DNA from 4 places in the Arthrobacter sp. CAN_A2 genome. Region 1 is predicted to be linked to each of the others. Evidence: riboswitches for the same ligand, from Rfam matches in the RefSeq annotation. Region 1 holds a riboswitch; each other region holds the start of a gene.

Region 1 (7,374 bases):
GGTCCGGCCCGGCACCGCGCTCCGGCTCTGGTCCGAGGACGCGTTCAACAATGCGCTCACCTCGGTGGATGACGTGTCGGGCGAGAAGGTCGACCTGAACTTCGTCAACCCGCAGACCGGACCGTTCTACGTCGAGGGGGCGGAGCCGGGGGACACGCTGGCGCTGCACGTCGTCGACCTCACGCCGGCGCGCTCCTACGGGGCGTCCGCCACCATCCCGTTCTTCGGGGGACTCACCAGTACCGACCGCACCGCGTCCCTGCAGGATCCCCTGCCCGACATCACCTGGATCTACCACGTCGACACCGAGCGCCGGACCGTCGGATTCCAGTCGCGGCTCGGGGACTTCGAGGTGGCCCTGCCGCTCGAGCCGATGCTCGGGACCGTCGGCGTCGCCCCGCCCGGCGGGGAGGTCCGGTCGTCGCTGGTGCCCGAGCGGTTCGGCGGCAACATGGACGCCCCCGACGTGAAGGCGGGTACCACGGTCTACCTCGGGGTGAACGTGGAGGGTGCGCTGTTCTCCATCGGCGACGGCCACTACCGCCAGGGCGAGGGGGAGGCCTGCGGCACCGCCGTCGAGGGGGCGATGCACTCGACCATCATCGTGGAGCTCATCAAGGGCGGGGCTCCCGCCTGGCCGAGGCTCGAGACGGACTACCACTGGATGGCCGTGGGGTCCTCGCGCCCCATGGAGGACTCCTGGCGCATCGGCCAGTTGGAGATGGTCCGCTGGTTCGGGGACCTCTTCGGTCTGCACCAGCTGGACGCCTACCAGCTCCTCACGCAGACGGCGCAGGCCCCCATCGCCAATGCCGTCGACGCCAACTACAGCGTGGTGGTCAAGGCTCCCAAGGCGCTGTTCCCCGCCGTCGACGCGTACGGCGGCCTCCACGCGCACCTGCGACGGCAAAGCGCCGACCTCCGCTGACGGCCCCACCCGACACCACCTACTGATCGAAGGAGTCCCATGGATCTGCATCTCGACGGCACCACCGCGCTCGTCACCGGCGGCACGAAAGGCATCGGCCGCGCCATCGTCGACTCGTTCGCGGCCGAGGGTGCGAACGTCGCGTTCTGCGCCCGCAATGCCGCGGAGATCGCGGAGACGGAGGCGGCGCTGTCGTCGTCGACCGGCCGGGTGGTCGGCCACGTGGTCGACGTCGGCGACGGACCGGCGCTCGCCGCCTGGGTGGCAGCCATGGGGGAGGAATTCGGCGGGATCGACGCGGTGGTCAGCAATGTCAGCGCCCTCGCGATCGAGGACTCCGAGGAGAACTGGGAAGCCAGCCTGCGGGTGGACCTCATGGGCACGGTGCGCCTGGTCAAGGCCGCGCTGCCGTACCTGGCCCGGAGTGCGACGCCGTCGATCACCGCGATCTCGAGCGTCTCGGGACGCGAGGTGGACTTCGCCTCCGGCCCCTACGGGACGGTGAAATCGGCGCTGATCGCCTATATGGCGGGTCTCGCGTTCCAGCTCGCCGGGCAGGGGATCCGGGCGAACACCGTCTCGCCGGGCAACACGTACCACGAGGGTGGGGTGTGGCCGGGTATCGAGCAGGGTAACCCGGAGCTGTTCGCGACCGCGATGGCCCTCAACCCCACCGGTCGGATGGGCACTCCGCAGGAGGTGGCGGACGCCGTCGTGTTCCTCGCGAGCCCGCGCTCGAGCCGCACCACCGGTGCGAACCTCCTGATCGACGGCGCGCTCACGCGCGGCATCCAGTTCTAGCCCGGACGGTTCCGGCCCGAAGTCATACCCCGGGCGGTTCTGGCTCGGACGGTTCCAGCCCGATAGGTCTGGCCCGACAGATCGGGCCGGGCGGTTCTGGCTCGGGCCGTTCCGGCTCGACAGTCATACCCGGACGGTTCTGGCTCCGACGGTTCCGGCCCGGACGGTTCTGGGCCGGACATGTCCAGCTCGGACGGGTCGGGCCCGAGAGTCTTGGCTCTGACCTTCAGAGCCCGGACGACGACGGGACGCCGGGTCTGCCGGTGCCCCGTCGTCGGTCGGTGGCCTGCTTCGACAGGAAGCAGAGCCGGATCTCGTTGATCTCGGGGCCGTGTATCCAGAGCCTGCTGTGCGGTGTGTCCTCGACGCGGCCCCACGATAGGGGAGCAGGGGAACGGCCTAAGCCGTCAGGTACTGGTATTCAGCGTGCTCCTGGATGAAGGCCGCCACGAATTCACACTGGGGAACGACCCTCAGGTGCTGCCCGCGGGCGTCGTCGAGTGCGTACCGGATGAGGTTGCTGCCGATTCCGTGACCTCGACGTCCGGATCGACGACCGTGTGCGTGAAGGTGATCGAATCGGAGGACCGTTCGTAGGCCGCGGTGCCGACGGGACCGCCGTCGACGGTGGCCACGTAGCGGCTCCCGGCCTCGTTGTTGCTGATCTGGACTACCGCGTCGGTGCTCATCCAGCCACCCTCGCATCCGTGGTGACCGGGGTCAACGTGCCCGTTCGGGTCGTTCGGCCTTTTTTCTTCCATGGAGGACTCAGCCCTCCCCGCTGCGGCGCGGTCCACGATGTACGGTCTGAACCATGACTTCGAACATTCTGGTGACCGGTGCGAGCAGAGGCATCGGCGCTGCCATCGCACATGACCTCGCCGGCCGTGGACACCGTGTAGCCGTCCATGCCGGCCGTGATGAGCGCGCCGCCACGGCGGTGCGCGATGCGCTTCCGGGTGACGGCCACGTGGTGGTCGTCGGGGACGTGGGTGACCCCGCGGCCTGCCTGCGCATCGTCGACGGGGCGGTAGATGGGCTGGGTGGGCTCGACGTGCTGGTGAACAACGCCGGGATGTTCGAGGCGCACCCGATCGACACCGTGTCCTTCGACGACTGGCAGGAAGCGTGGCGTCGCACGCTGGACGTGAATCTCCTGGGGCCCGCGAACCTGTCCTGGCTCGTCGCACGGCATCTCCTCGACCGGCCGACAGGGCCGGAGGGCGGGCGGCTGGTCGGTGTGGGATCGCGCGGTGCGTATCGGGGGGAGCCCGTCACGCCGGCCTACGGCGCGAGCAAGGCGGCGCTGCACTCCATGACCCAGTCCCTCGCCGTGGCACTCGCGCCCCACGGGATCCTCGCTGCCGCCGTCGCGCCCGGGTTCGTCGAGACCGACATGGGCAGGACCGTGCTCGACAGTCCGGCCGGCGACGCGGTGCGTGCACAGAGTCCCTTCAACCGCGTCGCGACGCCGGAGGAGGTGGCGCAGACCGTCGTGTGGCTCGCAACCGAGGCTCCGCTCTGGGTCAGTGGCACCGTGGTGGACGTCAACGGGGCGTCCTACCTGCGGTAGTCGCCGGCAGTACGCCTCGGCGGGATGGACGCCCGCTGTGGGCGAGGACCTGCCGGTCCGTTCTGCGCTCAGGGCGTGGTGGAGCCCCGCGGTGGTGCCCTCTGCGGAGGTGAGTGAGGATCGCTGCTGCGATGAACGCGGTGCCGTTTGCTTGCAGAAGAACATTCGGAGTAACTCCTGTGCTCTGGTTCGACGCGCTCTCCGCGCCGTGAGGGACGGTGGATTCGTGACGCGCCGTGACGGCCGCGGGTGGACGACGGCGTGCGGGCCCACTTACGCTCGACACCAGAATCAAGAGCTCCAACGCAAAACCCTGGTTCGTTGGACGGCAACCCTCTCGCTGTAGTGGGGTGCCCCAGGTGAGGATTCGGCCCGGCACAGGCAGTGCGGGCAAGTATGGCGCTTCCGCCACGGCAGTGCCCCGATATGAGGATTCTTCATGCCCACATCACCGCGCCATATCCGCTTCAATGCTTTCGACATGAATTGCGTGGGTCATCAGTCGCCCGGTCTGTGGCGCCACCCCGAGGACCAGTCCTGGCGCTACAAGGACCTGAGGTACTGGGCCGATCTGGCGAAGACCCTGGAGAAGGGACTGTTCGATGGCATCTTCATCGCCGATGTCCTCGGCACGTACGACGTCTATGGCGGTTCCAACGAGGCCACGCTGAGGCAGGGCACGCAGACCCCGGTCAATGATCCGTTCCTGCTCGTCTCCGCGATGGCGCTCGTCACGGAGCACCTCGGGTTCGGTGTCACCGCGGGTACCGCGTACGAGCACCCCTACCCCTTCGCGCGCAGGCTCTCCACGCTGGACCACCTCACCAAGGGGCGCGTCGGCTGGAACGTGGTCACCGGCTACCTGCCCTCCGCTGCACGCAACATGGGTCATGAGGATCAGCTCGAGCACGACGCGCGTTACGACCACGCGGATGAGTACCTCGAGGTCCTCTACAAGCTGCTCGAAGGGTCGTGGGATGACGACGCAGTGGTCCGCGATCGCGAGACCGGTGTCTTCACCGATCCGGGCAAGGTCCATGACATCAACCACGACGGCAAGTACTTCAAGGTCCCGGGAATCCACCTCAGTGAGCCCTCGCCCCAGCGGACACCGGTCATCTTCCAGGCCGGAGCGTCCTCCCGTGGCATCGCCTTCGCGGCCGGCAACGCCGAGGCGGTGTTCGTCGCTGCGCCCACGAAGGAGAAGCTGAAGGACGTCGTCAGGAAGATCCGGGATGCGGTCGAGGCCGAAGGCCGTGATCGCTACTCGGTGCGGATCTACACGCTGCTCACCGTCATCACGGACGAGACGGAGGAGAAGGCCCAGGCCAAGCACGCGGATTACCAGCAGTACGTCAGCTACGAGGGGGCCCTCGTGCTCGTCTCAGGATGGCTCGGCGTGGATCTCTCCGTCTACGATCCGGACGAGCCGCTGGGCAACGTGAAGTCCAACGCCATCCAGTCCGCCGTCGCGAACTTCCAGAAGGTGAACGACGACGGCTCGCCGTGGACTGTGCGCGACATCGCCGAATCGGCGGGGATCGGGGGGCTGGGGCCGCGCATCGTCGGCTCAGGTGTGCAGGTCGCCGATGAACTTCAGGCATGGGTCCAGGAGACCGATGTCGACGGCTTCAACCTCGCCTATGCGATCACGCCCGGGACCTTCGAGGACATCATCGAGTTCGTCGTGCCGGAACTGCAGAAGCGTGGTGCCTATCCGACGGAGTACACGGAAGGAACACTGCGCCAGAAGCTCTTCGGGAAGGGCGATCGTCTGCCGGACGAGCACCGCGGCGCGCAGTATCGGCTTCAGCCCGTCCGACCCTGACGTGTCGGCGGATCGGCTGGTGACGTTGGGCCGGGTTGGCGCTTGGACCCGTCCGGTTCCAACGCATCAGCCGGAAACGAGCGGCGCTGCCACTTGGTGATGGCACCTGGGAATAGGTCTGCGCTGGCGGCGGAACGATCACGGGAAGGTGGCCAGCCCGACCATGGAGGACTAGCGTCGAAGACAAGGTATCCGACGACCAGTCACTCGACAGAAGGAGTTCCCATGTCACGCGTAGCCATCATCGGTGGGCACGGAAAAGTAGCACTGCACCTCACGAAGATCCTCACCAGCCAGGGCCACCAGGTCAGTTCGATCTTCCGCAACCAGGACCACGCCGGCGACGTCGAGCAGGCAGGTGCAACCCCCGTGGTGGCCGATGTCTCCGAACTGTCGGTGGCGCAGATGGCTGATGTCTTCCGTGGCCACGACGCAGTCGTCTGGTCTGCCGGTGCAGGTGGTGCGAGCCCCGAAGCCACGTATGCCGTGGATCGGGATGCTGCGATCCGTTCGATGGATGCTGCCCGGGAGGCGTCCGTAGGCCGCTATGTCATGGTGTCCTACCTCGGTGCACGGAAGGATCATGGCGTTCCGGAGGACAACGGCTTCTTCCACTATGGGGAGGCGAAGGCTGCGGCTGATGAGCACCTGCGCAACTCGACACTCGCGTGGACCATCCTCCAGCCGGGATCGCTCACCACGGACCCCGGAACCGGGAAGATCGAGGTGTCCGCGAAGCCGCAGCAGGATTCGGTGGCCCGCGACGATGTCGCCCTCGTGGCGGCCGTCGTGCTCGGCAACCTCGGCACGGTGGACAAGACCATCCAGTTCAACAGCGGTGAGACGCCGGTCGCTGAGGCCATCGAGGCCGCACTGTAGTCCGGTCTCAGCGGGGTGAAGGCGGCGCCCAGTTGAGGGCGTCGCCTTCTGTGTGGGCCGGGCGACGATGGCGCTTGGTGTGTGGTGGGTGCGGTCCTGCTTCACGAGTGTTCGCGCCAGATGGTCCGGTCCAGCGGACGATCCGGACGCATACAACGATTCGTACGCATACGACGCTTCAACGCTTCAAACGCTTCAAACGCTTCAAACGCTTCGGACCCTTCGGACCCTTCAGACCAAACGCTCCATCATCCGGTGCTGTGCTCCAGAAAGCGGGAGTTGCGCTTCGAGACGTCCGGGCTCGGCCCCGAGGCGTCGTCGATCAGTGCTTCATCGACGGATTGGCCTGCTTGCCAGTATCTGTTCCGCCGGGCGCTTCCCGGAGGACCAAGCGTCCCGGGCCCGGTGAACCATGGAATGCCATTCCGGGATGACACCGACCATGTCCCCTGATGAATGACGTGGTGATGGCGCGAACACAGCAGGACGCCGTTGTCGGCGCTCGTCGTGCCGCCGGATGACCAGGGCTTCAGGTGGTGTGCTTCGCACCAACTGGCAGGAATTGAGCAGTCGGGAAAGGCGCAGCCCTTGTCCCTCGCAACGAGCGCTCGCCGGAGGTGCGGCGGAAAGAGCCGTTGTGCCCGGCCGACATCGAGTACCTGACTCTTACCTCCGAGAACAAGCGGGAGGATGTCAGCATCGCATGCCAGCTTCCTGATGCTCCCTGCATCCATCTGCCCGGAAAAGACGGCATACCCCGGCCTGTGTGTGGCGCCGATGAGGTCCTTGTAGTCGATGGTCACCATGACCTGCGGGCGATGGCCGCCTGCCGACGGCAGCGCTGCTGTGCTCAACGTGACCTTGCAGGCGGTGACCAGCCCGTCGAGGAGGGTCTGGGCCCTCGTTGCCGCCGGCGGATCATCGGAAGGGATTCTGCCCTCGTCCAGGCCAAGGCCGGCGGCCAGGATTCTCGTGTCATCAGCGTCCAGGGTGCCCGGGGCGCCCCGGACGTCCGAGGCACCTGACGCGTCCGTAGCCCCCGGTGCAAGGTCAGGTGTAGGGCCACCGGTCCTACCCGCTGCGCCGCGCGGGTTCGCCGTCGAATTCATGACCGTCGCGAGCAGTTCGAACTGCTCATCCGTGGCACCGATCTCGAGGAAGTGCAGTCCATGGCGCCGGCCTCGGAAGAAGACGCCCTGTCGTGCGCGCAGTACCTTCTCTTTTGGCTCCTGCCCATCCTGGTCCAGGACGCCCTCCCATCGACGTGCGAGCACCCGGAGGATGTCTTCGTCGGCCTCCATCGCCTGTCGTGTCAGGTGGTGCTCCATCGACTCGAGCTGCTGGGGTGTCGCGAACGAGTCCACC
Region 2 (7,374 bases), on a different contig from region 1:
ATCCTCGCCCTGGACCTGGACCACTACCGCGAGCTGCGCCGGGATGCGCCGGACGGTGAGGCCCGGGACCGGATCCACCTCCTGCGCGAGTTCGACCCGTCCACGACGGACGCCGACCTCGAGGATCTGGGGATCTACGACCCCTGGTACGGCGACGCCAGCGACTTCGAGGCCACCTGGCGGATGGTCCACGGCGCAGTGGAGGGCGTCGTCCGGTTCGTGCGCAACGAACTCGACGCCTGACGTTCCTCCGCCCCGACCGGCAATGCTTACCATGAACGGGTGAATCCCTCCCTCTGGCTGGCGCTGCTCGGCGCCGGAACGCTCATCAGCTTCGTGCCCGGGGCGGGCGCGGTGAACACCATGAGCAACGCGCTGACGGTCGGCTTCCGCCGTTCCATCTGGGGGATCCTCGGCCAGCAGGCGGCCCTCCTCGTGCACATCGGTGTCGCCGCGGCGGGCGTCGGACTGCTCGTGACCAACTCGCCGCTGGCGTTCAACCTCATCCGGTACACCGGCGCCGCGTACCTGGTCTACCTGGGCGTGCGGAAGTTCCTGCAGAAACCCGAGCACAGTGAGGTCCGTGACCGGCAGGTCAACGAGGGCGCGCTCTCGATGGTCCGCCGCGGCCTCTGGGTGAACCTGCTCAATCCGAAGGCCATCGTCTTCTTCCTCGCCCTGATCCCGCAGTTCATCCGCCCGGACCGCCCGCTGCTGGGCCAGTACGCGGTCCTGGCCGTGACCGTCGTCGTCATCGACGTGCTCGTCATGTGGTTCTTCTACGCCGGCGCCGCCCGCTCGTTCCGGCGGTTCACGCAGGACGACCGCGGCCAGGTCATCTTCAACCGGACCTTCGGCTCGCTCTTCGTGGGCGTCGGCGCCCTGCTCGCCGTGGCCTGATCCGTGCCGGCCGACGCACCCCTGCTCATCGCCGTCGACGGGCGATCCGGGGCGGGGAAGACCACCCTCGCCGTCGAACTCGCCGCCCTCCTCCGGGAGCACCACAGCGTCAGCCTCTTCCACCTCGAGGACATCTACCCGGGCTGGGACGGGCTCGACGACGGCATCGGCCGCTACGTGGAGCGCGTCCTCCGCCCCCTGCACGCCGGGCGGCCGGCGCACTGGAACGCCTGGGACTGGGACCGCGGGCAGGACGGCGCCGAGCGGACCACGGCGGCGGCCGAGATCGTGCTCCTGGAAGGGGTGGGCGCGGCGGCCGCCGCCGCACGGCCCCACCTCGACGCGGTGATCTGGATCGAGGCGGATGCCGGGATCCGGCACCGGACCGCGATCGAGCGCGACGGCGAGGCCTATGCGCCCTTCTGGCATCGCTGGGCGGACCAGGAGGACGCCTGGCTGGCGGGCGACGATCCCGCCGCGGCCGCCGACGTCGTCGTGCAGGGCCACCGCGGGGTCCCCTCGCCGCAGGCCGTCCGCCTGGCGCTCACGGGGCTGCCTGCGTGCGCGATCCTGCTCGCGCCGGAGCGTGCGGGACGGCGCGGACTCCGGCTGGACTGCGAGCGCATCGAGGCGGCGCCGGACACCGCGGCGCTGTTCTCGACCCTGTACGGCGCGGCCCCCGCGGCGGTCTGGCTGGACAGTTCCGACGCCGGGACCACGACGCCCCTGCCGGACGGGCGCAGCCGCTTCAGCATCCTGGCGGACGCGTCAGGCGACTTCGGGCAGCAGGCCCTGCACCGGGACGGCACCACGGAGATCACCGCCGGCGCGGTCACCACGCGCATCCGCGAGCCCTTCTTCCGCTGGCTCGACGACGTCTGGGGGCGCCGCGCGGTCCGCACCCCGGACGGGTTCGCCTGCGGGTTCGGACTGGGTTGGCTGGGGTACCTCGGCTACGAGCTCAAGCGGGAGACGGGCGGCGCCTCCGTGCCGACCCCGGCCGACGCCCTCCCGGACGCCGCGCTGGTCTTCGCGGGCCGCGCCGTCGTCGTGGACCATGCCCAGGAGGCCGTCTTCCTGCTCACGCTCGCGGACGGGCGCCGCGACCCCGGCCGTGAGGACTGGCTGGGGAGGGCCCGCCGCGCCGTCGGGGCCGCGCCCCTCGCCGCGCCGTCGCCCCCGCCCCCGGCGCCCCGCTTCGTTGCCCGGGATTCCCGCGAGGAGTACCTCGCGAAGACCCGCCGCGCGCAGGCCGAGATCGCCGACGGCAACACCTACGAGGTCTGCCTGACGACATCGCTGTCGGCCCGCGTGGAGCGCCTCGATCCGCTGGCGACGTATCTCCGCCTCCGCGCCGCGAGTCCGGCACCCTTCGCGCACTACCTCCGCTTTCCCGGCTTCGCCGTCGCCAGCACCTCCCCCGAGCGCTTCCTCCAGCTCACGCAGGACGGCCTCATGCGGGCGGAGCCCATCAAGGGCACGCGCGGCCGTTCGGCGGACCCGGCGGAGGACGCCGCCCTGCTCGAGGACCTCCGGAACTCCGCGAAGGACCGCGCGGAGAACATCATGATCGTGGACCTGCTCCGCAACGACCTCTCGCACCACGCGGTCCCGGGCTCGGTCACCGTCAGCCGGCTGTGCGCCATCGAGTCCTACGCCACCGTCCACCAGATGGTGAGCACCATCGACGCCCGGCTGCGGCCGGGCAGCGCGCGCGCCGGGGTGATCGGGTCCGCGTTCCCTGCCGGCTCGATGACGGGCGCGCCGAAGATCAGCACCATGGCCATCCTCGACCGCCTCGAGGAGGGTCCGCGCGGCCCCTACTCGGGCGCCGCCGGGTACTTCAGCCTGACCGGCGCCACGGATCTCGCCGTCGTCATCCGCACCCTCGTGCTGGCGGACGACGGCGATACCACGCACCTCGCCCTGGGCGTCGGCGGGGCGATCACCGCCGACTCGGACCCCGCCGAGGAGTGGGCCGAGGTCCGGACGAAGACACGCGGGGTGCTGTCGGCCCTGGGGTCCGAGTTCCCGGCCGATGTCCCCGACGTGCCCCGCACGGCGCCCGCCACGGAGCCCGCCCGTCACCCCTCCTCAGGAGCGGATGTCAACCGGATCCTGCCGGTACCGCGGCACCTCCCGCAGGTGGACGATGAACGGGTCAGACCGCGGCAGCCCACGGCGGGCCGCGGACCGGTTCGACTGAAAGCCGACTCTATGGCGGACACTGGTGACATGGCCGACAAGGCCGAGGATTATGCACAGGACAGCGATCAGGAGTAACTGATCCCGCCCCGGAGGCCGGGCCGCACGCATGCGGCCCGGCCTCCCTTTCCTTCAGGCCCTCCGCCGGTGCCGAGCGGATACGCTGTGGCCCATGACTGTTCTCGTGTTCCTCGACCCGGCCCACGACGACGGCAGGGTCGTCGACGCGTCCCAGCCCCAGCTGATGGCCACCGACCTCGGCGCCACCCGCGGCGACGGCCTCTTCGAGTCCCTGCTCGCCGTCGACGGAGCTCCCCGCAAGGAGCAGGCCCACCTGGCGCGCCTCGCGTCGTCGGCCGCGGCCCTGGACCTCACCGTGCCGGACGCCGAGGCGTGGAGCCGCGCGATCCGCACGGGCCTGCGCGAGTTCGCGGCCGCGGAACCGGGCCGGCAGGACGCCGTCGTCAAGCTGATCGCCACACGCGGGGTGGAGGGCGCCGGGCGCGCCACCGCCTGGGTCCAGGTGGCCCGCGTACCGGAAGCCACGCTGCGGCAGCGCGAGACGGGCCTGAACGTCCTCTTCCTGGAGCGCGGGTACGACAGCACGGTCGCCCAGCGTGCACCCTGGCTGCTCATGGGCGCCAAGACCCTCTCCTACGCCGTCAACATGGCCGCCGTCCGGTACGCGAAGGCGCACGGGGCCGACGACGTCATCTTCACCTCCTCCGACGGCAAGGTGCTGGAAGGGCCGACGTCGACCGTGCTCCTCGCCTACGACCGCGACGGCCGGAAGACCCTCCTCACACCCCAGCTCGAGAGCGGGATCCTCGCGGGCACCTCGCAGAGCGCGCTGTTCGCCGCTGCGAAGGAGCAGGGGTGGGAGCTCGGCTACGGACCGCTGGAACCGCACCACCTGCTCGAGGCCGACGCCGTGTGGCTGATCTCGAGCATCCGGCTCCTCGCGCCGGTGCTCTCCCTGGACGGCCAGGAGCTCCGCACCTCGAGCGCGCTGACCGCGGAACTCACCGACCTGGTGGACCGCTTCGTGTAATCTCCGCCACAAATAGGCCCCCTGGGACCCTTCTGCTACGTCAAGCGTCGCATTCCGGCCCTTCCCGTTTTGACCCGGCGCTTCCTGCTGCCCTAGCGTTTTGCCTGCAATCAAGAGTTCCAGCCCTCGGCCCTGGCCGGCTGGACAGCAACCCTCTCCCGTAGTGGGGTGCTCCAGGTGAAGATTCGGCCGCCGGGACAAGTCCCCCGGTTGGCAAGTACGGCGTCGTGCGGCCTGTCCCGATCCAACCCCGGTGACAGCAACCGCACCTGCGCACAGCCCAGAACAGTGAGCGTGTCACCCAGCAGCCTGTCTTCTTCCTCGCCGTGACCCGGCGTCCCAGCACCACCCCCGTTTCCCGCGCCCCCATCCGGGCCGGCACTTCGAAGGACACCATGAACATCTCCCGCAAGGTCCTCGCGGCACTCGCCGTCCCCTTCCTCGCCCTCACCGTCTCCTGCGGCAGCGGCAGCAGCGAACCCACCGAGACCACCGACGCCCTGGCCGGCAGCGACCAGCAGTCGCTCGACCAGTACACGACCGAGAGCACCACGCCGGTCGACGAGATCGACACGTCGGAGCTCGGCCTCATCACCGACGGCACCCTGCGCGTCGGCACGCTCTCGGACGCCCCGCCGAACATCTTCCTCGAGGATGGCGTCTTCACCGGCTACGACAACGAACTGCTGCGCGCCGTCGGCGACAAGCTGGGCCTCGAGGTGGAGTTCGCGTCCACGGACTTCTCCGCACTCCTCGCCCAGGTGCAGAACAAGCAGTTCGACGTCGGATCCTCCTCGATCTCCACCACCGCCGAGCGCCGCGAGAACGTCGGCTTCAGCAACGGCTACGACTTCGGCTACATGGCCGTCGTCACGAAGAACGGCTCCTCCGTCACGGGCTTCGACTCCCTCTCCGAGAGCACCCGCATCGGCGTGGTCCAGGGCACCGTCCAGGACGACTACGTCTCCAACACCCTCGGCCTCGAGCCGGTGCGCTTCCCGGACTACAACACCGTCTACGCGAACGTGAAGAACGGGCAGGTCGACGCCTGGGTGGCCCCCTCCCAGCAGGCCACCGGCCAGGTGAAGGACGGCGACGACACCACGATCGCCGAGACCATCATCAACACCGAGAACTTCACCGCGTACGCCGTGAACAGCGACAACCAGCCGCTCATCGACGCCCTCAACGCGGGCCTCGACGCCGTGGTCGCCGACGGCACCTGGACCGAGCTCACCCAGGAGTGGTACCCGGAGCGCGAGACGCCCACCGACTGGAAGCCCGGCAGCAAAGCCGTGGAAGTAAAGTAGCGGTCCCTGCATGGATGCCCTCGAACAGCTCGGGAAGACCTTCTTCGATTGGGAGGCGATGGCGGCCGTCCTGCCGGACCTGCTGACCGTCGGACTGCCCAACACGCTCCTGCTCGCCCTGGCGTCGGGGATCATCGGCACGATCGTCGGGATGATCCTCGCCATCATGGGGATCTCACGCAACCGTGTGCTGCGGTGGATCGCCCGTATCTACACGGACATCTTCCGCGGCCTCCCCGCCGTCGTGATCATCCTGCTCATCGGCCTCGGGCTCGGCCCGATCCTCCGGCAGATCACGGGCAGCACCAGTCCGTACCCGCTGGGCATCCTCGCCCTCTCGCTGATCGCCTCGGCCTACATCGGTGAGATCTTCCGCTCCGGGATCCAGAGCGTGGAGAAGGGACAGCTGGAGGCGTCGCGCGCCCTGGGCTTCAGCTACGGCGCGTCGATGCAGCTCGTCGTGGTCCCCCAGGGCGTGCGGCGCGTGCTGCCCGCCCTGGTGAACCAGTTCATCTCGCTCATCAAGGAGTCCTCGCTCATCTACTTCATCGGCCTCGTGGCCAGTGAGCGCGAGCTCTTCCGGGTGGGTAACGACGCCGCGAGCAACACCGGCAACCTGTCGCCGCTCATCGCCGCCGGTGTGCTCTACCTGTGCCTGACCATCCCGCTCACGCACCTGGTCAACTTCATCGACCAGCGCCTGCGGGTCGGGAAGACGGCGAAGCCGGAACCGGACGAACTGGCCGCACCGATCGGCGAAGGAGCGAAGGCATGAACACACAAGCATCAGGAACCCTGACGGGGAAGAACCTGCACCTGTCCTTCGGCTCCAACCACGTGCTGCGCGGCATCGACCTGCACGTGGAACGGGGCACGACGGCGTCGGTCATCGGCCCCTCCGGGTCCGGGAAGTCCACGCTCCTGCGCGTCCTGAACCGGCTGATCGAACCGGACCAGGGGGACATCCTGCTCGACGGCCGGTCCGTCCTGAAGGACAACCCGGACGAGCTGCGCCGCCGCATCGGCATGGTGTTCCAGCAGTTCAACCTGTTCCCGCACAAGAGCGTGCTGGAGAACGTCTCGCTGGCCCTGCGCAAGCTGCGGAAAATGTCGTCGGACGAGGCGCGGAGCAAGGCCCTCGCCCAGCTGGACCTGGTGGGACTGAAGCACAAGGCCGACGTCCGTCCCGGCAACCTCTCGGGCGGCCAGCAGCAGCGCGTCGCGATCGCCCGCGCGCTGGCCATGGACCCCGAGGTGATGTTCTTCGACGAGGCCACCTCGGCACTGGACCCCGAGCTCGTCAAGGGCGTCCTGGCGCTCATGGCGGACCTCGCGACGGCGGGCATGACCATGGTCGTGGTCACCCATGAGATGGGCTTCTCACGCAATGTCTCGGACACCGTGACGTTCATGGACGGCGGTGTCGTGGTGGAATCCGGCCCCCCGGCCGCGATCTTCGACGACGCGCAGACACCCCGCCTGAGGGCGTTCCTCTCGGACGTGCTCTAGCCACCCCGTCCGCCCGTTCGACCCGTCCACCGGGGGCCCGCTCCAGCGGGCCCCCGGTGCCGTCTCCGGGGACTTCCGACCGCGGTCACGTGGCGCGGGTCAGGTGACGCAGGTCAGGACAGGATGAAGTTCCAGGTCCCGGCCAGGACGGCCGCCGTCGTCGCACCCGCCGCGATGGCCAGTCCGACGACGGCCACCCCGACGTCGAGCACCGAGAACGTGCTCGTCCTCGCCCACGTGCGCGTCCCGCCGCCGAAGCCGCGCGCCTCCATCGCCGTCGCGAGCCGGGTGGCGCGCCGGATGGCCTGCACGATCAGGCCGAACGACTGCCCCACCAGATTCCGGGTCCGGGCAACGATCGACCCGTCCGAACCGATGCCGCGGGCGTGCCGGGCGAGC
Region 3 (7,374 bases), on a different contig from region 1:
GTGTCATACACACGTGAGGGCGGGAACATGTTGGTCAGCGTTGGTCAGTTCAGGCCCGGTGGGGACGCCGCGGCGAATCTCGCCGTGATGCGGGACCTCGCGGCGGAGGCCGCCGCCGAGGGCTCGGAACTCATCGTCTTCCCCGAGGAGTCGATGTTCACGGTCGGCCGGGTCGAGGGCTCCCTCCAGCAGGCCGTGGAGGCCACCTGGACCTCCTTCGTCCAGCAGCTGTCCTTCATCGCGGCCGCGCACTCCATCGCCGTCGTCGCCGGGGGTTACGAACCCAGCGGCGAGGAGCGGCCGTTCAACACGCTCGTCCTCGTCGACGGGACCGGCCGGATCGTGGACACGTACCGGAAGCTGCACCTGTACGACGCCTTCAGCTACCAGGAGTCCACGCGCATCAAGCCCGGCGACGGCGGGGTCAAGGTGGCCCGGATCGGCGGTCTCGGGGTGGGGCTCATGACCTGCTACGACATCCGGTTCCCCGAGCAGGCCCGGGCGCTCGCCGACGCCGGGGCGGACCTCATCTGCGTGCCGGCTGCATGGTTCAAGGGCGAGCACAAGATCGAGCACTGGGAGACCCTGCTCAAGGCACGGGCCATCGAGAACACGGTGTGGGTCGCGGCGGCCGGGACCTCCAGCAGCCACACGATCGGCCACTCCGCCGTCATCGACCCCATGGGGGTCCCGCAGGCACACCTCGAGGATGAGGAGCGCGGCGTCGTCACCACCGAGGTGACCCGACGCCGGGTCGACGAGGTCCGCGAGTTCCTGCCCGTCCTGCGGAACAGGCGCTTCGCGCGGAACGAGACCATTGTCGACGCCCACTGACGCGGAGTCCTCCCGCCCGACGGCCTCCTCCTCCGCGGAGGGGCCGCGGCCCCCGGACCAGGGTTGTCGGGTTCGACGTGTTCAACAAGCGGCGCGCCTCGAACGCCCTGAAGTAGGGCCCTGGAAAGAAATCTGAGAAGAGACGGGACGGGCGTAACTTTTTCCGACCCCCGGTCGATTACCAGAGTGAAAGTGCCGCACCGAGGCTTATCCCCCAACGGGCCCCGGTGCGGCCTTTTTTGCACGTACACGCATGGCCCTCCGCCCTGGTCGGGAGGCGACGGTTACGATGGTGACGCCGTCCCGCTCGAACAAGGAACAGATGAAACGTGGTCCCGACGCTGCCTGATGATGCGCTGACCCGCGCGCAAGCAGGCGAACCGGCGGCCCTGTCCCTCATCTATCAGTCGCTGAGCCCCGCGGTCCTGGGCTATCTCGTGGGGCGCGGATCCGAGGACCCGGAAGCCCTCACCCAGGAAGTCTTCCTCGCGGTCTTCTCCAGACTGGGGTCGGTCACCGGAGGGCTGCCGGGGTTGCGCACGTTCGCCTTCTCCGTTGCCCATGCGCGCTACGTGGACGAGGTGCGGAAGAGGACGCGGACGCCCGTCCTGGTGGGCTACGAGATCGACGGCGATACCCGGACCACCGCATCCGCGGAGGCGGTGGCGCTCGGCAATCTCGACGCCGGAGGGGCCGGCGGGTTGCTCGAGCAGCTCAGCACCGAGCAGCGCGACGTCATCCTCCTGCGCATCGTGGCGGAGCTGCCGATCGACCAGGTCGCGGAGATCCTCGGGAGGTCCGCGGGATCGGTGAAGCAGCTGCAACGGCGGGGATTGCTCAAGCTGAAGGAACTCGTTCAACCCAATGAATCGGAAGCGCTATGACTGGACGTGAGACGCCGTCGCCGGACGCCGTGCTGCATCTCCTCGACGAGGCCGGCATCCCCCCGGACGCCGCCCTGGTGCGCGCCGTGGAAACCATCGGCAGCCTCAAGGCCGGCCCCGCACCCGAGCCGACCGCCGAGCTCGCCCAGCTGATGGCCGCCGGAGGCAAGACACCCGCGGGCCGCCGCAACAAGCGACGCATCACGTTCATCGGCGGAGCCCTGGCCGTGTCGATGGGCGTCGGCATGTCCGGCGTGGCAGCCGGCACCGCCTTCACCGACAGTCTCGGCGAGGCCGTCGAGTCGATCACACGCTTCAGTATCCGGGACAGCGCGGACCGGGCGCACCCCCTTCCCGGTGCACGGGCGGAGCGGGACGAGAGCGTCGTCGCCCCGTTCGTCGACGGCACGGCCCGCTCGCTCGAGGATGCTGTTCCGGCACCGACGGCTGAGGGGGACTCGGGCCCGGCAGCCCACGCCGGTCCGTCCAGTGCGGACACCGGGTCCGTGGCGCACGCCGCGCCGCGCGGACCCGTCGATGCCGCGCAGCTCGTCCCCGTGGACACCGCGCCGGCCGCTGCCGCGGGTGCGCGGGCTGTTGCTGGTCCACCCACGGCAGTCCCTCCTGCCCGTCAGGCACCGCCCGCGGCGTCTCTTCCTGCCGCTCGCCCTGCCGCCGTGCCGCCGGCGGTTTCACCCGTCGCCCCGGCCGGATCCTCGACGGCGCCCGGACAGGAGCGTCGCGCCACGCCGGCGTCGGGAGGCCCCGTGCGTGGTACCCCTGCGCCCGGAACCCCCGTGTCCGGAACCGCAGCACCGGGCAGCCCGGCTCCCGAGGGTCCGGTCTCCAGGAACGGTAAGGCGGGCGGCTCCCAGGTCTCCGGAGACGGTAAGGCGGGAGATCCGGCCGCAGGAAACGGGAACGGTAAGGCGGGCAGCTCGGCCGCAGGAAACGGGAACGGTAAGGCGGGCAGCTCGGCCGCAGGACACGGGAACGCTAAGGCGGGCAGCTCGGCCACAGGACACGGGAACGGTAAGGCGGGCGGCTCGGGTCCCAAGGTCCGGCAGATGAAGCAGGACCGGCAGCAGGCTGCGCCCGGTCCTGAGGCTGACCCACGGGGGAAGGGCGGCTCGTCCGCCGGCGCGCGGGCGACCCCCGCGCCGGAGGGCAGGGTGTGGCTGCTCGCGCAGGCGGACCGTCCTGAGCAGGTCCCGGCCACACCCGTCCACGAGGATCCGGACCAGCTTCTGCTCGGGGAACCCGGTGGAGGCGAGGCGACATCCGTGCCCGACCTGGCCCCCGCGTCCACGCCCGGACCCCCAGCGGAGCCCGTCGAGGAACGGCCGGCGTCCACGCCCGGTTCCGGGCAAACGGAAGAGGAGCAGTCGGCCTCCGGCGGGCCCGCTCCCGAGCAACCCGTCCCAGGGAAGCCGGCGCCTGCGTCCGCCGCGGTGCAGCCAGCGCCGGATGCGCCCGCTCAAGAGCGACCCGTCCCAGGGAAGCCGGCGCCTGCGTCCGCCTCGGAGCAGCCAGCGCCGGATGCGTCCGCTCCCGAGTAGCCAGTCGCGGACCAGCCAGTCGCTGACCAGCCCGCAGGGGTGAGCGCGGGAGGGTTCGATCTCCGCTAGGAGGTGATCTGCCGCTTGGAGGAGATCACACCGGTGTTGAAACCGGCGAGATTGAGCCCGCCGTGGAAGCGTGCGTGCTCGATCTTGATGCACCGGTCCATCACCACGTCCAGGCCCGCGGCTTCGGCCTCGCGCGCGACGTCCTCGTGCCACGATCCCAGCTGCAGCCAGAGCGTCTTCGCGCCGACGTCGAGCGTCTCCTGCAGCACCGAGGGCAGGTCGTCGTGCTTGCGGAACACGTCGACGACGTCGGGCACCTCGGGCAGGTCCTTCAGCGACGCGTAGGCCGGCTGGCCGAGGATCTCCTTCGCCACCGGGTTCACGAAGTACAGGCGGTAGGGGGAGGAGGACTGCAGGTAGGTCGCGACGAAGTAGGACGCCCGCGAGGGCTTGTCCGATGCGCCGACGATCGCGATCGACCGCGCGTTCCGCAGCAGGTTCAGCCGTTCAGGCGCCGTCGGCCCCTCCCAGGTCCGTTCGGGTGTCGCGTTGCCGGTGCTGCCGCTCATGCTCCCACTCCCACTGCCCGCGTTGCCGATGCATCGTCGTCGTCCACTCCGGCCGCTTCCTGCGGCAGGTCCTCGAATGCGGCATCGGAGGCGTTGGCCGCGATGTCCAGGGCCTGGTCCAGGTCCCAGAGGATGTCCTCGAGGTCCTCCAGGCCCACGGAGATACGGACGAGGTCCTCGGGCACGCCCGCCGCGACGAGCTGCTCGGCCGAGAGCTGCTGGTGCGTCGTCGAGCCCGGGTGGATCACGAGGGTGCGGGAGTCGCCCACGTTCGCGAGGTGCGAGGCGAGCTGCAGCGACTCGATGAACTTCTGGCCCGCCTTGCGGCCGCCCTTGATGCCGAAGCTGAACACGGAGCCGGGGCCCTGCGGCAGGTAGGTCTTCGCACGCTCATGGTGGGCGTGGGTGGGGAGCCCGGCGTAATTGACGTACTCCACCCGCGGGTCGGCCTGCAGCCATTCGGCGACGGCCTGGGCGTTCTCCAGGTGCTCGTCCAGCCGCTGCGCGAGGGTCTCCACCCCCTGCAGGAGCTGGAAGGCCGACATCGGCGAGAGTGAGGGCCCGATGTCGCGGAGCTGTTCGGTCCGCAGCTTCGTCAGGAATCCGTACTCCCCGAAGTTCGCCCACCACTGGATGTTGCCGTAGGAGGGCACGGCTTCGGTCATCATGGGGAACTTGCCGTTGCCCCAGTCGAAGCGGCCGCTCTCCACGATCACGCCGCCGAGCGTGGTGCCGTGCCCGCCGATGAATTTGGTGGCCGAGTGGATGACGATGTCCGCGCCGTGCTCGATGGGGCGCACCAGGTAGGGGGTGCTGAGCGTGGAGTCGACGATGAACGGGACGCCGGCGTCGTGGGCGACCTTCGCGAGGCCTGCCAGGTCGGCGATCTCGCCGGAGGGATTCGCGATCACCTCGGCGTAGACCGCCTTGGTGTTGTCCTGGATGGCGGCCGCGTAGTCCGAGGGGTCCGTCCCGGGGACGAAGGTGGTCTCGATGCCGAACCGGCGCAGCGTGACGTCGAGCTGTGTGACCGTGCCGCCGTACAGCTGGGAGGCGGCGACGATGTGGTCCCCGGCCTGGCAGAGCGCCGCGAAGGTGAGGAACTCCGCGCTCATGCCCGACGCCGTCGCCACCGCCCCGATCCCGCCCTCCAGGGAGGCGATGCGCTCCTCGAACGCGGCCACCGTCGGGTTGCCGATCCTCGAGTAGATGTTGCCGTACTTCTGCAGGGCGAAGAGGTTGGCGGCGTCATTGGTGTCCTTGAACACGAACGACGTCGTCTGGTAGATGGGGACGGCCCGGGCCCCGTGGGTGGCGTCGGGAGTGCCGCCGGCGTGGAGTGCGCGCGTGCGGAAACCGAAGGAACGATCTGCCATCAGACACCTGCCTTGCTGGATTCGGGTACTGCGACGGTGGATCGAGGGTCGGGCTGGGTGCCGGAGGCGGCTGGGGGGATGCTCATGATTTCCTCCATCGGTCTGGCGGTAGCACCCTCTTGTCGCCGCGGGAACGCGGAGGCCAGGGTTGCTGCGGCGTCAATGAGCCAGATCTCTCGGCCGCTCGGGATGGTCGGGTCGAGTCTGACACCGAGCCGCTGCAGAACCAAACCATGTGTCCCCGTGTGAGGTCGGCCTTGCGGACGGCGTCGCGCGCGGCGGCGCGGGCACCCGTGCGACGCCTAGGCTGGAGGGGTGGAGGACTGGAGAATGGCGAGCCGTGCACAGGAGCGAAGACTGTGGCAGACGCTCTGGTACGTCGGCGCCGTGCTGACGCTCGTCCTCGCGACCAGCATCATGGTCGCGGCGGGCGCCCCGGGAGCGGCGGTCACGGACTGGTTCTATGTCCAGCAGTCGGTGCTGCTCGCGCTCAGCGCAGTGGGGACGTTCCTCGCCGTCCGTCGCTGGCGGGCACTGCGGGGTTGAGGGGGCACCCTACCTCCCGTTATTCAAATGTGACAAACCGGCAGGGTGCTGGGTAGGGTCGGCACGTGCCTCCGCCACCGTGAGGCGCTCCTGGACGGATTGCCGAGCCCTGCCGCCGACCAAGACTCGCTCGAAACACGAAGGCAGGGACGGGGGAACCACAGTTTTTTTGGGATGCGCCGGGCCACCTGCCGGCCGTCCCTGGGGTTAAGTCGCATCGCATCACCTCTCGGTGATGCCCGACCGGGTGACTCCCATCCGAACCCGACAGCTCACCCCGCAGGCATGGGAGAGGTATAGAACCATGTCACGAAACATCACTTCAGCGCGCCACCGTGCCGACATCGACGGCAATCTCGCGCTGCAGGGCCTGTCCCGCGCCGCCAAGGCTCACGCCACCGCCGTCGGCCGCCCCGTCGCTATCGTCGCCGTCACCTCGGGCCTCGCGCTCGGTACCGTGGGTGCCGCCCACGCCGGTGAGTACACCGAGCAGGGCACGACGACGGCCCCCGCGGTCGTCGCAGCTCCCGCAGCACCGGCGGCACCCGCTGCCGTCGCAGCTCCTGCCGCAGGCGCCACCGCGACGACGCACACCGTCGTCGCAGGCGACACGCTGGGCGCCGTCTCGGCACGCTACGGCGCCGACCTGACCGCGGTCCTCACGGCCAACGGACTGTCCGTCGCATCGATCATCTTCCCGGGCGACACCATCACCATCCCGACGGGCGGCGCCGCTGTGGCCCCCGCCGTCACGGTGTCGGTGCCCGTGGCCGCACCCGCGGCCTTCGTGGCTCCTGCAGCTGCTCCCGCGGCGCCGGTCCAGCAGGCCGCGGTTGTCACCCCCGCTCCGGCCGTGTCCGCGGCTCCCGAGTCGGGCGTGTACCTGGCCTCCGCCGAGATCACCCCCGTCGTAGCCTCCAGCGGCGTCGCGGGCACCCTCCTGGCCTCCGCCCAGTCCCAGCTCGCCGCCGGTGCCATCCAGGACTGCACCATCCTGGTGGAGCAGGCACTGCGCTCCGCCGGAATCGCCGCCGGCGATCTCGGCCCCTCGCAGTTCTTCCAGTTCGGCCCCACCGTGGGAAGCCCCGCCCCGGGCGACCTCGTCATCACCGCCGGCCACGTCGCGATCTACGCCGGTGGCGGCCAGGTCATCAGCAGCGGCATGAACGGGGCGAACCTCACCATGCAGCACTCCCTCTCGGACCTCCCGGGAGCATCCTTCGTCCGGGTAGCAGGCTGACACCGGAACGAACCACACGCGGGAAGCGGCAGGTGCTTGGACGGGGCCCTGCCGCTTCCTTCTTTTAACTCCTCTTCCCCGGAGAAGCGTCAGCGACGGGATAGCACGTCCTGGATCCCGGGGATGCACCCCTCGTTCTGCAGGGACGTGGTGTCCCCGAGCGGCGAGCCCGCGTAGAGCTGTGTCAGCAGGCGGCGCATGATCTTGCCGGAGCGCGTCTTGGGCACATCGGGCACCACGACGACGGCGGACGGCCGCGCGATCGGCCCGATCGCGGCGGCGACGTGGGCGCGGAGCGTCGAGGTGACATCCGTGTCCGGATCCGTGCCCGCGGCCAGCACCACGAAGGCCGCGATG
Region 4 (7,374 bases), on a different contig from region 1:
GCACGCCGTACGGCCAGGAGGAGGACGACGACGGGCCGCATGCCATGGAGCTCGCCCTCGCCCGGGCGGCCGTCCGGGCGGGCATCCGCCTGACGCTGCTCGACACCTGCTACCTCGCCGGCGGTCTCGGGGTCCCGTTGGAGGACGGCCAGCGCCGCTTCTCCGACGGGACCGCGGAGCGGTGGCTGGCACGGCTCGCCTCCCTGCGCACCGCGATCTCCTCGCGCTACCCCGCGCACCAGGTCACGGTCGGGGCGGCCATCCACTCCGTCCGCGCGGTGCCGGGGGAGGACCTGGCCGTCATCGCCCGGCACCTGCCGCCCGGGGTGCCCCTCCACATCCACCTCTCCGAACAGCCCGCCGAGAACGAGGACTGCCTCCGCGCCACCGGGCTCACCCCCGCGGGCCTGCTGCACCGGCACGGACTCGCCGGGCCGCGCCTGTCCGTGATCCACGCCACCCATGTCGGCGCGGAGGACATCGCGCTCCTCGGCGACGCCGGAGCAACCGTCGTGCTCTGCCCCACCACGGAGGCGGACCTCGCGGACGGGCTCGGGCCGGCCGGGGACCTCCTCGATGCCGGGGCCACCCTGGCGCTCGGCACCGACCAGCACGCCGTCGTCGACCCCTGGCTCGAGATGCGGGCCCTCGAGCACGGCGAGCGCCTGCGCACCGGGCGCCGGGGCCGTTTCGCCCCGGAACGGCTGCACGGGATCGCGTCCCTCGGCGGCGCGCGGGCACAGGACCGCGCAGGAGCAGGCTTCGGTCCGGGCCTGGCGGCCGACTTCATGGCGGTCGACCCCCACACCGCCCGGACGGCCGGCTCCTCCTGGGAGCAGCTCGCGTACACGGCGACGGCGCAGGACGTGACCGGCGTCGTCGTCGGGGGAGTCCTGGCGGCGGGCTCCGGCGTCCACGCGACGCTCGGGGACCCCGGGCCCCTGCTGGTCGCCGCCATCGCCCGCCTCGATGACGCACACCGTGACGCTGCACACCCATGGGACCGGCACTGATGTCCGTCCTCGTCACCAACATCGGCGAACTCATGACGCAGGACGCCGACGGCGCGGTCCTGCGGGATGCCGCGCTGGTCCTCGAGGGGGAGCGGATCAGCTGGATCGGTCCGGCCGCGGGCGCCCCGGCCGCGGACGAGGCGTACGTCGCCGGCGGCCGGGCGGGACTGCCGGGGTGGGTCGACAGCCACACGCACCTGGTGTTCGCCGGTGACCGGACGGCCGAGTTCGAAGCCCGGATGGCGGGGGAGGCGTACGCGGCAGGCGGTATCGCGGTCACCGTGGAGGCCACGCGTGCCGCGGGGGACTACGACCTCACGCGGCTGCTGCTGGCCCGCGTCGCGGAGGCCACCGCGGGCGGCACCACCTATCTCGAGACGAAGACGGGGTACGGGCTCGACGTCGCCCAGGAGGCGCGCGGGGCGCGCATCGCGGCAGGCGTGGTGGACGAGGTCACCTTCCTCGGCGCGCACCTCGTGCCGCCCGGGTGGGACGCCGAGGACTACACGGATCTCGTGTGCGGGCCGATGCTCGACGCCGTCCTGCCGCACGTGCGCTGGGCCGACGTCTTCTGCGAGACCGGGGCCTTCACCCCGGACCAGTCCCGCCGCGTCCTCGCCGCCTGCGCCGCGGCGGGCCTGGGCCTGCGCGTGCACGGCAACCAGCTGGGCCCGGGTGCCGGCGTGGCGCTCGCCGTCGAGGTCGGCGCCGCCAGCGTCGACCACGTGAACCACCTGTCCGACGCCGACGTCGACGCGCTCGCAGGGACCTGGTCGGGATCCGGCACGGACGACGCCCAGGGGATGCCGGGCACCGTGGCCACGTGCCTGCCCGCCTGCGACCTCTCGACGCGCCAGCCGTTCCCGCCCGCGCGGCGGCTGCTCGACGCCGGCGCCCGGATCGCCCTGGCGAGCAACTGCAACCCCGGGACGTCCTACACGAGCTCCATGGCCTTCTGCGTCGCCACCGCCGTCCTGCAGATGGGGCTGACGGTCCACGAGGCGGTCCGCGCCGCCACCCACGGTGGAGCCCTGGCGCTGGGTCGCCACACGGGACGCGACGCCGACGGCCTGCGCACCGTGGGTTCCCTCGCCGTCGGGCACCGCGCGGACTTGCAGCTGCTGAACGCGCCGTCGGCCGCGCACCTGGCGTACCGGCCCGGGATGCCGCTCGTGCACGCCGTCTGGCGCGCGGGCGTGCGCGTCCGGTAGGAGGGCTAGGGGGACCCGGCATCCGCTGGCAGGATAGCGTCATGACTGCCGAGTCCTCGTCCTCCACCGCCCCGCCCGCAGCGGACGGCCCCACGGGCCCGCCGTCGAGGCGACGGATCACCGCCGAACTGCTGATCGTGTTCGGGCTCTCGCTCGGGCAGTCCGGCGTGTACGCGGCCGTGAGCCTGGCGGAGAAACTGTCGCGGGGACCCCTCGCCGGCCAGACCACCACCCTGAACCCGGTGCTGAACGACCGCGAGTACTTCGACCTCGCCTACCAGCTCCTGGACATCTTCTTCGCGCTGATGCCCGTGGCCCTGGTCCTGTTCCTGCTCAGCGGGCCCGGCGTCTCGGCCGTCCGGCGCCTGGGCTTCACCTTCGAGCAGCCGCTGCGCACGATCGGCTTCGGGGTGGGCCTGGCCGCGATCATCGCCGTCGGCACGCTCGGGGTGTACACGGGGGGCCGCGCACTCGGGATCACGACGGCGCTCGTACCGGCCGCGCTCGACGACTACTGGTGGACCATCCCGGTGCTCGTCCTCTCCGCGCTCCGGCACGCGGTGCTCGAGGAGGTCATCGTGGTGGGCTACCTGGTCATCCGCCTGCGGGAGCTCGGCTGGTCCACCCCCGCGATCATCATCACGAGTGCCCTGATCCGGGGCAGCTACCACCTCTACCAGGGGTTCGGCCCGTTCATCGGGAACGTCCTGATGGGCGTGCTGTTCGCTTGGTTCTACACGCGGACGCGGCGGGTCATGCCGCTCGTGATCGCGCACGCGCTCATCGACATCACGGGATTCGTCGGGTACGCGCTGCTCGGGCCGGCGCTGGGGATCGGTGCGTGAGCGGGCGTCCCCTGCCGATGCAGGACGGAGGGACCGGACGATCGTCCGGTCCCTCCGTCTCCGAGTCGATGGGTGTGACGGGTGACGCTAGATCTCCACGCGTCCGTTGTCGGTCTCGAACGTCACCGACATGACGCCGGGGGTCCCGTTGGGTGCGATCCACTGGACCTGCACGCCGTCGAGCGTCTTCTCGACATCCGTCCCGAGCCAGTCGGTCACCCGCTCGGACGAGCCGGCGATGGTGAGGCAGTCCAGCTTCACAGAGGCGGGGCGGGCCTTCGAGGGGTGGAGGTCCTCCGTGCCCTCGTCCCAGCGGAGCAGATAGGGGACCTGCGGGTCAGCGATGAGCCCCTTGATGCCGATCTGCTGCCAGGTGAGTTCCTGGCCGTCCGGGAACTTCCGGTTGCCGGGCACGGCGCTGCGTCCGAGGCGCTCCTCGAACGGTGCGAGATCCTCGACGGCCACGCACCAGCCCATCCAGCCTCCGCCGGCCTCGGAGCGGGCACGGACGGCCTGGCCGAACGGAGCCTTGTCCGACGCCGGGTGGTTCAGGACCTCGACGACCTCCAGGTACTGGCCGTTGACCAGGGGGAAGATCATGTTGCGGGTGCCGAAGCGGGGGTGCACACCACCCTTCACCGGCTCCATGCCGAGCCTGGCCGAGATTCGATCGGCCGTCGCGGCAAGTCCGTCAGGTTCGCAGGCATAAGATACATGGTCCAGGCGCATGCGGCTATCTTGGCACTAAGTGATCTGGGTCTCGACTAAGGCTTGCCTTACCTTCAGGCGGGCGTGTCGGGAGCCGGCCAGGAGCGTGGTGGGAGCGTGTCGGGTGCGTCCCGGGTGCGAGCCGCGGAGCCCACCGGCGGAGCACCCGCGGGCGGCTTCATGGAGGGTCACACGGTTGCCGGATCCGCCCGGATCGGCTTTCATGAATGCAGGTCATGAGTGCCAGCACACAGCCCCGGCTTGCTGGCCGGCAACCCTCCAACCGCGGTGGGGTGCCCCGGGTGAAGACCAGGTCCGGCGTCTTTCCGGCGCCGTTCAAGCGCGGGCTCCTGCGGGGTCCGGTCTCCTGGAGCGGCGTCCACCGGCCGGAGCACCGGACACGCGGAGCCCCTGACCAGAGGGAGCACCATGTCCGACGATTGGTCCTTCGAGACACGCCAGATCCACGCCGGCCAGGTGCCGGATGCCGCCACGGGGGCGCGTGCGCTGCCCATCTACCAGACGTCGTCGTTCGTCTTCCCGAGTGCGGAGAGCGCCGCGAACCGGTTCGCCCTGACGGAACTGGCGCCCATCTACACGCGGATCGGCAACCCGACCCAGGAGGTCGTGGAGACCCGCATCGCGAGCCTCGAAGGCGGTGTCGGCGCCCTGCTGCTGGCCTCCGGCCAGGCCGCGGACACCTTCGCGGTGCTGAACGTCGCGGAGGCCGGGGACCACATCGTGGCCAGCCCCAGCCTCTACGGGGGCACCTACAACCTCTTCAAGCACACGCTGAAGAAGTTCGGGATCGAGACCACGTTCGTGGAGGACCCCGACGACCTCGAGCAGTGGCGCGCGGCGGTCCGGCCGAACACCAAGCTCTTCTTCGGCGAGGTGGTCTCCAACCCGCGGCAGGACGTCCTCGACGTCGAAGGCATCAGCGCCGTCGCCCACGAGCACGGCATCCCCCTGATCGTCGACAACACGCTGTCCACGCCGTACCTCATCCGGCCCATCGAGTGGGGGGCGGACATCGTGGTGCATTCGGCCACCAAGTACCTCGGCGGGCACGGCAACGCCATCGCCGGGGTCATCGTCGACTCCGGGAACTTCGACTTCGCCCGGTACCCCGAACGGTTCCCGGGCTTCAACACGCCGGACGAGAGCTACCAGGGGCTCGTGTACGCCCGGGACCTCGGGGTGGGCAGCGCCCTCGGTGCGAATCTCGCCTTCATCCTCAAGGCCCGCGTGCAACTGCTCCGCGACCTGGGGGCTGCCGTCTCCCCGTTCAACGCCTTCCTCATCGCACAGGGGCTGGAGACCCTCAGCCTGCGCATGGAGCGCCACGTGGAGAACGCGCAGGCGGTCGCCGAGTGGCTGGAAGGGCACGACGACGTCGAGCGCGTCACCTACGCGGGGCTCTCCTCGAGTCCCTGGTACGAGCGCGGGAAGAAGTACGGGCCGCACGGCACGGGGGCGATCGTGAGCTTCGACATCGTCGGGGGGCTGGAGGCGGGGAAGCGCTTCGTCGACGGGCTCGAGCTGCACTCGCACGTCGCGAACGTGGGCGACGTCCGTTCGCTCGTCATCCACCCCGCCTCGACGACGCACAGCCAGCTCGGGGCGGAGGCGCAGCTCACCGCGGGCGTCCGCCCCGGCCTGGTGCGGCTGTCCGTCGGCCTCGAGAACATCGCCGATATCCTCGCCGATCTGGATGCGGGTTTCCGCGCCGCCAAGGGAGCCTGACCGTTCGTGACCACGTACCCTCCTGCCCCGCTGCCCTCCTGGACCGGCGACGCACCACCCCACGGGGACGGGCTGCTCCGTTTCGCGTCGATCGGGCCGCTGGTCCTCGAGACCGGGGGTGAGCTGCCCGACGTCCAGCTGGCGTTCGAGACCTGGGGCCGGCTGAACCGGGAGGGCTCCAACGCCGTCCTCGTGCAGCATGCCCTGACCGGCAGCTCGCACGTGGCGCGGGGCGCCTCGGACGAGGAGGGCTGGTGGGATTCGCTCGTGGGTCCCGGCCGCACGGTGGACACCGACCGCTACTTCGTGGTGTCCGTCAACATGCTCGGAGGCTGCTACGGCTCGACGGGGCCGGCCGGCCTCGCACCCGACGGCGAGCCGTGGGGTGCGAGGTTCCCCTTCGTCACCATCCGCGACTCCGTCCGCGCGGAGAGCCTGCTCGCCGATCGGCTCGGCATCGAGCGCTGGCACTCCGTGCTCGGCGGGTCGATGGGCGGCGCCCGGGCCCTCGAGTGGGCACTGATGTTCCCGCAGCGGGTGGAGCGGTGCGCCGTCATCGCCTGCACTGCCGCCAGCTCGGCCGAACAGATAGCGTTCGCCCAGGCACAGCTGCAGGCCATCCGGCTCGACCCCGCCTACCGCGGCGGCGACTACTACGACGGCCCGCCTCCGGAAGCGGGACTCGGCGTCGCCCGCCGGATCGCGCACATCACGTACCGCGCGGAGCAGGAACTGGAGGCACGCTTCGGCCGCGCGGAACAGGACGCCGAGCGGCCCCTCGGAGCCGTCCTGCCCGCCGATCGGGGCCGCTACCGGGTGGAGAGCTACCTCGACCGCCAGGCCGACAAGCTCGTGGACCGCTTCGACGCCAACAGCTACGTGATCCTCACGGAGGCGCTCATGAGCCACGACGCCGCACGCGACCGCGGGAGCCTGGAGGACGTCCTGCAGGCGGCGACGTCGGAGTTCTTCATCGCCGCCGTGGACACCGACCGGCTGTACTTCCCCTGGCAGTCCCGGCGGCTCGCGGCCGGCCTGCCCGGCGACGTCCCCGTCCACATGATCTCCTCGCCGATGGGCCACGACGCCTTCCTCACCCAGATCCACCAGCTCGACGACCAGCTCCGGTCAACCTTCTACGGGCGGTAGCAGGTGCCGGTAGCCGATGACCCCGGCGAGCCCCTAGGGTGGAAGTAAGCCTGCTTAGGAAGTGGTGGCGGGTACGGCCGGGGTGAACACCCCGGCCGGAACGATCTGCGATGAAGAGGAGCTGTTCATGGAACTGAGCACCATCGGCTGGAACCAGGAAGCCCGCGACAAGATCCTGCTCGACGCGGACCGCGCACTGCAGGGAGCGGTCCGGGAGGCCGCGGAGACGATGGACGGGAAGTCCCGCGACGAGGTCTACGAGTTCCTCTTCCAGAAGCTGCAGCCGCAGTTCGTCGACTTCAAGCCCGGGCCGGACCTCAGCGCCTGCGCTGACGCCGTGGCCAACGGCGAGGTCTCCCTGGACGGCTGAGCTGGTCCGCGCTACCCGGGGCTGAGCTACTCCGCGGTCCCCGGCGGCATGCCCGGGCCGAAGATGGGCCCGGGCTCGAGGCGCTTCGCGGTCACGTCGTCGCCCGAGGACTGGTGGCGGAGCCGCCGCAGGACCCAGGGGACGAGGTGCTGGCGCGCCCACACGAGGTCCTCGGCCCGCGCCGTCCGCCATTTCCGTGCGGGCAGGTCCTTGGGCTGCAGCGGCAGCAGCGTATGCCGGACGGCGAGCGTGTCGAGCACCATGGCGGCGATGGTGTGGTGCCCGAGGGGGGAGAAGTGCAGCCGGTCCGCATCCCACATCTGCGGGTTCGT

What was found. A riboswitch is a leader RNA that binds a small molecule or an ion and turns the genes downstream of it on or off. The one in region 1 is predicted to bind S-adenosylmethionine.
Region 2: linked by a shared signal. The riboswitch ahead of IWX63_RS04680 (ABC transporter substrate-binding protein) and the one ahead of IWX63_RS12280 (LLM class flavin-dependent oxidoreductase) in region 1 are both predicted to bind S-adenosylmethionine.
Region 3: linked by a shared signal. The riboswitch ahead of IWX63_RS07750 (O-acetylhomoserine aminocarboxypropyltransferase/cysteine synthase family protein) and the one ahead of IWX63_RS12280 (LLM class flavin-dependent oxidoreductase) in region 1 are both predicted to bind S-adenosylmethionine.
Region 4: linked by a shared signal. The riboswitch ahead of IWX63_RS03020 (bifunctional o-acetylhomoserine/o-acetylserine sulfhydrylase) and the one ahead of IWX63_RS12280 (LLM class flavin-dependent oxidoreductase) in region 1 are both predicted to bind S-adenosylmethionine.

What each region holds. Positions count from the first base shown of each region.
Region 1 is NZ_JADOUS010000008.1:151,490-158,863, forward strand. It holds gene IWX63_RS12260 (acetamidase/formamidase family protein) at 1-928, shown strand, start outside; gene IWX63_RS12265 (SDR family NAD(P)-dependent oxidoreductase) at 968-1,729, shown strand; gene IWX63_RS16945 (N-acetyltransferase) at 2,129-2,257, opposite strand; gene IWX63_RS12270 (GNAT family N-acetyltransferase) at 2,203-2,418, opposite strand; gene IWX63_RS12275 (SDR family NAD(P)-dependent oxidoreductase) at 2,544-3,302, shown strand; SAM riboswitch class IV at 3,592-3,705, shown strand; gene IWX63_RS12280 (LLM class flavin-dependent oxidoreductase) at 3,742-5,130, shown strand; gene IWX63_RS12285 (SDR family oxidoreductase) at 5,356-6,009, shown strand; gene IWX63_RS12290 (HNH endonuclease signature motif containing protein) at 6,258-7,374, opposite strand, start outside.
Region 2 is NZ_JADOUS010000003.1:51,644-59,017, reverse strand. It holds gene IWX63_RS04700 (low molecular weight protein-tyrosine-phosphatase) at 1-243, shown strand, start outside; gene IWX63_RS04695 (LysE family transporter) at 283-900, shown strand; gene pabB (aminodeoxychorismate synthase component I) at 904-3,183, shown strand; gene IWX63_RS04685 (aminodeoxychorismate lyase) at 3,278-4,156, shown strand; SAM riboswitch class IV at 4,265-4,382, shown strand; gene IWX63_RS04680 (ABC transporter substrate-binding protein) at 4,552-5,466, shown strand; gene IWX63_RS04675 (amino acid ABC transporter permease) at 5,477-6,241, shown strand; gene IWX63_RS04670 (amino acid ABC transporter ATP-binding protein) at 6,238-6,975, shown strand; gene IWX63_RS04665 (energy-coupling factor transporter transmembrane component T family protein) at 7,089-7,374, opposite strand, start outside.
Region 3 is NZ_JADOUS010000005.1:92,150-99,523, reverse strand. It holds gene IWX63_RS07770 (carbon-nitrogen hydrolase family protein) at 28-834, shown strand; gene IWX63_RS07765 (RNA polymerase sigma factor) at 1,164-1,718, shown strand; gene IWX63_RS07760 (hypothetical protein) at 1,715-3,277, shown strand; gene IWX63_RS07755 (CoA-binding protein) at 3,343-3,855, opposite strand; gene IWX63_RS07750 (O-acetylhomoserine aminocarboxypropyltransferase/cysteine synthase family protein) at 3,852-5,231, opposite strand; SAM riboswitch class I at 5,323-5,427, opposite strand; gene IWX63_RS07745 (hypothetical protein) at 5,562-5,777, shown strand; cyclic di-AMP (ydaO/yuaA leader) riboswitch at 5,895-6,078, shown strand; gene IWX63_RS07740 (LysM peptidoglycan-binding domain-containing protein) at 6,082-7,017, shown strand; gene acs (acetate--CoA ligase) at 7,107-7,374, opposite strand, start outside.
Region 4 is NZ_JADOUS010000002.1:162,576-169,949, reverse strand. It holds gene IWX63_RS03040 (formimidoylglutamate deiminase) at 1-1,013, shown strand, start outside; gene hutI (imidazolonepropionase) at 1,013-2,224, shown strand; gene IWX63_RS03030 (CPBP family intramembrane glutamic endopeptidase) at 2,266-3,069, shown strand; gene IWX63_RS03025 (VOC family protein) at 3,157-3,798, opposite strand; SAM riboswitch class IV at 4,010-4,126, shown strand; gene IWX63_RS03020 (bifunctional o-acetylhomoserine/o-acetylserine sulfhydrylase) at 4,207-5,523, shown strand; gene metX (homoserine O-acetyltransferase MetX) at 5,530-6,672, shown strand; gene IWX63_RS03010 (hypothetical protein) at 6,800-7,042, shown strand; gene IWX63_RS03005 (SGNH/GDSL hydrolase family protein) at 7,069-7,374, opposite strand, start outside.